DNA from 2 places in the Pseudoalteromonas sp. R86517 genome. Region 1 is predicted to be linked to the other one. Evidence: predicted binding sites of a transcription regulator. Region 1 holds the regulator's gene; the other holds the start of a gene.
The links. The regulator MetJ, encoded in region 1, represses methionine synthesis genes. The targets are predictions, from matches to a motif close to TAGACGTCTAGACGTCTA.

Region 1 (3,218 bases):
GCCAGGGCATTTTCTTGGTGCTGTTTTAAACGCACATTTAAAGTACGTAAACCACGTAACGTTAAATAGCTATCAAATGGTGCGCCGGTAATACCAATGTTATTGGCCCACCAAGCAAGCTCATCACCAAGCTCTTGTGTTGCAGCAACAACTGCACCGCCTACAACATCAGAATGGCCGTTTATATATTTAGTGGTTGAGTGCACAACAATATCTACGCCAAACTTAATTGGGTTTTGTAATGCCGGTGATAAAAAGGTGTTATCGGCGGCCACTAATGCACCGCACTGTTTTGCTATATCCGTCACGGCTTTAATATCCGTTAGGCGCAGCACAGGGTTACTTGGTGTTTCTATCCAAATTAATTTAGGTTTAATGGTTAAAATTTGTTCTAGGCTTTCTGCTTTAGTTAAATCAAGTACTTTAAGTTTAAGCAAGCCGCGCTTTTCTAACGACGTAAATAAACGGTAGCTGCCGCCATAACAATCGTGAGGAATAACCAATGTATCATCGTTATTTAATAACTGTGTGGCTAAGTGCACTGCTGCCATGCCCGTAGCAGTAATAATTCCGCGTGCGCCACCTTCAAGTTCTGCTAAAGTGTCAGCTAAAATATCGCGATTAGGATTACCACTGCGTCCATAGTCGTATGCGCGCTTAGTATCAAAATCGGCAAACGAATAAGTCGTCGATAAATAAATTGGCGGTACAACGGCGCCATGATGTTTATCGGCATCAACCCCATTTCGTACAGCAATGGTTGCTTTGTTTTTTTCGCTCATATTCGTCACCTGATTAATTTGGATGTTTAGACGTCTAAAAGAGTAAGTTATCCATTATAATAAGTCAAAGCATTTAAAGCTCTAGATGGCTAAAAATAACAGACGCGTAAAACTTCAATGAGGCTGTATTTACTATTACAGCCAGCTTATTAAGATAGATTGCTATCTATTATTTGACTATCTTTTTTAAAACGATAGAATTTCACGCATATTTACACGCTTTTTACGCCGTGTGAGAAATTAATAATCTGAGGCAACGATACATCTTATGGCTAAATGGAATGGTGAGTATATTCACCCATACGCAGAACACGGGAAAAAATCAGAGCAAGTTAAAAAGATCACCGTTTCGATCCCGCTAAATGTATTAAAAGTATTAACTGATGAGCGTACACGTCGTCAAATAAACAACCTGCGTCATGCAACAAATAGCGAGTTACTATGCGAAGCGTTTTTGCATGCCTTTACAGGCCAGCCATTACCTAATGATGATGACCTACGTAAAGATAACGCAGAAAAAGTACCCGAAGAAGTTAAAAAGATAATGCAAGAAATGGGTTTAGAAGTGCCTATTTTAGACGAAGAATAAAACGTCTTTTTTTAAAAAAAAACCTCAGCATGCTGAGGTTTTTTTTGTTTAAGCGCTATATATTACGCCATATAATTTTCCGGTAAGTCAATTTGTGCCACGCCCGATTCAACAGCAGCAATAGCAACCGCCTTGGCTATACGTGGTAATAAACGCGGGTCCATAGGTTTAGGAATAATGTAATCTGCACCAAATTCGAGCTTTTCTACACCCGCTGCTTTTAATACTTGCTCAGGCACTGGCTCTTTAGCAATACTACGAATAGCTTCGACAGCGGCTATTTTCATTTCATCGTTAATGGCGCTTGCACGTACATCAAGTGCACCACGGAAAATAAACGGGAAACATAAAACATTATTAACTTGGTTAGGGAAATCAGAACGCCCCGTTGCCATAATTAAGTCTTTACGTGCACTGTGCGCACGCTCAGGTGCAATTTCAGGATCTGGGTTTGAACATGCAAACACCACTGGCTTATCAGCCATTAGTTTTAGATCTTCAGGTGCAAGTAAGTTAGGACCCGATACACCTACAAACACATCAGCATCAGCAATTACATCTTGTAGAGTACGCTTATCTGTATTGTTAGCAAAAAGCTGTTTGTATTCGTTTAAGTCATCGCGGCGAGTATGAATAACCCCTTTGCGGTCTAGCATATAAATATGTTCGCGCAGTGCACCACACTTAATTAACAGCTCCATACAAGCAACCGCTGCAGCGCCTGCACCTAAACATACAATAATGGCATCTTCTATTGATTTGCCCTGCACTTCTAAGGCGTTAAGCATACCTGCCGCAGTTACAATAGCGGTACCGTGTTGGTCATCATGAAAAACCGGAATACTGCAACGCTCAATAAGTGCTTTTTCAATTTCAAAACACTCTGGCGCTTTAATATCTTCTAAGTTAATACCACCAAACGTGTCGGCAATATTAGCCACTGTATTTATAAAGTCTTCGGTGGTGCGATGCTTAACTTCAATATCAATAGAATCTAGGCCAGCAAAACGTTTAAATAAAAGCGCCTTACCTTCCATAACAGGTTTAGAGGCTAAAGGCCCCAAATTACCCAAACCTAAAATTGCCGTACCATTACTGATCACCGCAACCATATTACCTTTACCGGTATATTTATATGCATTGGCTGGGTCTGCTGCAATTTCGCGCACAGGCTCTGCAACACCAGGGCTGTATGCTAATGCTAAGTCTTGCACCGTTTCGGCTGGTTTTGTTAGCTCAATGCTGATTTTGCCTGGAACGGGGTGAGAGTGGTAGTGTAATGCTTGTTCACGAAAATCTGACATAACGCGATGGTATCCTGCAATTTAAGTTAAGTGAGAGGGAGTATGGGGCTAAGATACTCTTATTATTTTTAAATTCCAAGCAATATCAGGTCTATCCTGTTATATGCTATATCCGTTAATTTTAAGTGATTTATCAGCAACTTCGCTAAAAGTTATCAATATTAAACAAATAAAAATTCATTCAAAAAGTGCTTTTTGAGGTTCATTTTGCCCTGCCAATATTTTTGTAAAATAGCAGAATAGTAAAATAGTAAAATGCACCAATATGGCGCGTTTATCACCGTTAAAAACAAATATCGCCACGATAAGCACTTTTAGCAGCTTGGTTAAAAATTAACGTATAAAAAATATAGAGAAGAATTGAGAGTTTGTCTGCAAAGGTTTATGCATATTCAGAATAAGAACAGGAAATAGTTATGCACACGTAGTACGGCAACAATCGGTGATTTTTTAGTAAAAATGATGATTTTTAGACACAAAAAAAGCACCCGAAGGTGCTTTTTTTACTAAACAGCAATAATTACTTCTTGCTGCTAAGTGCAC
Region 2 (3,218 bases), 640 kb from region 1:
GAATAGAGTTATAAAATGCTTCGGTGGTTTGCCCCGAAAGCGTACGCCCAGAGGCATCGGTAATTGTGCCCGAGATCATTACAGGTAATGTGCGCCCTGCTTGCTCAAACGCTTCTTCTACTGCGAATGAGGCAGCTTTTGCATTTAGCGTGTCGAAAATGGTTTCGATAAGTATTAAATCAGCGCCGCCTTCCATTAATGCAAGGGTAGACTCAACATACGCAGTAACCAGCTTATCAAAGGTAATATTACGATAGCCTGGGTCGTTTACATCTGGCGAAATTGAGCAGGTTTTAGAGGTTGGCCCTAACACACCGGCTACGTAGCGTGGTTTTTCTGGGTTTTTAGCGGTGAACTCGTCACATATTGCGCGTGCGAGTTTTGCCGACTCTAAGTTTACCTCACGGCTTATGCTTGCCATGTCGTAATCTTCCATCGAAATGGTGGTTGAGTTAAAGGTATTGGTTTCAATAATGTCTGCACCGGCGGCTAAAAAGCTGCGGTGTATATCGGCAATTAGCTCAGGTTTTGTAAGGCTTAATAAATCGTTATTGCCTTTAATTAGTACGTGCCAGTCTTTAAAGCGCTCGCTTCGGTAGTCTTCTTCTTCAAGCTTGTGAGTTTGGATCATGGTGCCCATGGCGCCATCTAAAATTAAAATACGCTCTTTTAATGCAGCGCTTAATTCGCTGTGTTTATTATTGTTTTGCACGTTATTCGGCATAGTTGTTAGTCCTCACATCTTGGCTAACTAAATTAATATCATAAGGGGTCGTTTGGTACACGTAGTAATTTAACCAGTTCGAAAACAGCAAAAAGGCATGGCTTTGCCACGTTTTTGACGGCTTTTTGCTTGCATCGTTATCTGGAAAATAGTTTTCGGGTTTTGGCGCATCAGGGCTTTTTTGTAAATCGCGCTCGTACTCTGCTTTTAATGTGTCGGCATCGTATTCTGGGTGGCCGGTTATAAACACTTGGCTGCCCGACTTATTTTTCATTAAGTAAGCGCCTACTTTTTCAGAGCCTGCCAATACCACTATATCGTCGCAGGCATTTATTTTATTTATATCTATGTGGCCATAACGTGAGTGCGGCACTAAAAAGTTGTCGTCGAAGCCACGAGTAAGTGCCCCATGATCAAAGTAACACTGGTGAGTAAACACACCACAAAGTTTATCTTCTTTTAAATCGCGTTTTAAATTGTAACGATAATAAAGCGCCGCATGTGCCGCCCAGCACGAAAACAGCGTAGAGGTAACGTGCTGCTCTGCCCAATCAATAATCACTTTTAGCTCATCCCAGTACGCAACATCGTCGTATTCGAGGTGTGCGAGTGGTGCACCGGTAACAATTAACGCATCGTAGTTATTGTCTTTCACTTCTGAAAAATAACGGTAAAAGGTATCTAGGTGCTCTTCTGAGTTGCTACTACTGCGATGCGTATCTAGGCGTAATAGCTCTACATTTACTTGCAAAGGAGAATTGGCAAGCAAACGAATAAACTGCACTTCGGTTTCTACTTTATTAGGCATTAAATTTAAAATAGCCAAACGCATAGGACGAATTTCTTGCGTTTTTGCGCGACTTTTTGGCATTACAAACACGTTTTCTTCACGTAAACGGGCAATAGCCGGTAGCTCGTCTTTCACTGTAATTGGCATATTTTTTTACTCCTACTCATAAAAACCGAGAATTTATACGCTCTCATTATGAACAGTATGCTAAAAATTTCAACCTCTAGATGTATAGATGTCTAAATGAAATTTATTCATGATTTTATACTTTATCAACCTGCAGCCATTAGCGCTTTAAAACCCGCCATTCGTTGACTGTTTCACCCGTGAGCCACTACAATACAACATTGAAATTTTTATTATTATTTGAAGGCTTTCCTCCATGGTTTTACCTGATAAGTTTATATTCTCGATGAGTCGAGTATCTAAAGTTGTGCCACCTAAGCGCACAATTTTAAAAGATATTTCGTTGCACTTTTTCCCTGGCGCTAAAATTGGTGTGCTAGGTTTAAATGGTGCTGGTAAATCTACATTACTTCGCATTATGGCCGGTGTTGACCAAGACTTTGAAGGTGAAGCTCGCCCTCAACCTGGTACTAAAATTGGTTACTTACCGCAAGAGCCAGTACTGGATGAAAGCAAAACAGTACGCGAAATAGTTGAAGAAGCTGTTGGCGAAGTAAAACATGCCCTTAACCGCCTTGACGAAGTGTACAACGAGTACGCAATGGAAGACGCTGACTTTGACGCCCTAGCAAAAGAGCAAGGCGAGCTTGAAGCTATTATTCAAGCGCACGATGGTCACAACATCGATAACGTTTTAGAACGCGCTGCAGATGCACTTCGTTTACCTGAATGGGATGCTAAAATTGAGCACCTTTCAGGTGGTGAGCGCCGCCGTGTTGCTATTTGTCGTTTATTACTCGAAAAACCAGATATGCTTATTCTCGATGAGCCTACTAACCACTTAGATGCTGAGTCGGTTGCTTGGCTTGAGCGCTTCTTACATGATTACGAAGGCACTGTTGTGGCGGTAACGCATGACCGTTACTTCCTTGATAATGTAGCTGGCTGGATACTAGAGCTTGACCGTGGTGAAGGTATTCCGTGGGAAGGTAACTACTCTTCTTGGCTTGAGCAAAAAGATGCGCGCTTACAACAAGAGCAAAAATCTGAAAAAGCACGTCAAAAATCAATTGCTCAAGAGCTTGAGTGGGTACGTTCAAACCCTAAAGGTCGTCAAGCTAAGTCTAAAGCGCGTATGGCGCAGTTTAGCGAGCTACAGCAGTCTGATTACCAAAAGCGTAACGAAACTAACGAGCTATTTATTCCACCTGGTCCGCGTTTAGGTGACCAAGTGCTTGAAGTTAATAACTTACGTAAGAGTTTTGGCGATCGCGTATTAATCGACGATTTAAGCTTTAGTATGCCAAAAGGCGCGATTGTGGGCATTATTGGTGCCAATGGCGCGGGTAAATCAACCCTATTTAAAATGCTAAGCGGCGAAGAGCAACCTGATAGCGGCAGCATTAGCGTAGGTGAAACTGTAGAGCTTGCAACGGTTGATCAGTTCCGTGGCAATATGGACGAAAGCAAAACTGTATTCCAAGAAATATCTGACGGACAAGACGTGCTAAAAATTGGTAACTTTGAGTTCCCAAGCCGTGCATACGTTAGCCGCTTTAACTTTAAAGGTAACGATCA

Region 2: metA (homoserine O-succinyltransferase) is a predicted target of MetJ. The motif match lies at 1,739-1,756, and genes of this name have one in related genera.

Annotation. Positions count from the first base shown of each region.
Region 1 is NZ_JAXHCB010000001.1:2,909,143-2,912,360, forward strand. Features, by position in the region: gene metB (cystathionine gamma-synthase) at 1-782, opposite strand, end outside; gene metJ (met regulon transcriptional regulator MetJ) at 1,051-1,371, shown strand; gene SJY38_RS13220 (malic enzyme-like NAD(P)-binding protein) at 1,434-2,675, opposite strand; gene rpmE (50S ribosomal protein L31) at 3,196-3,218, opposite strand, start outside.
Region 2 is NZ_JAXHCB010000001.1:2,266,088-2,269,305, forward strand. Features, by position in the region: gene SJY38_RS10215 (homocysteine S-methyltransferase family protein) at 1-724, opposite strand, end outside; gene metA (homoserine O-succinyltransferase) at 714-1,661, opposite strand; gene ettA (energy-dependent translational throttle protein EttA) at 1,897-3,218, shown strand, end outside.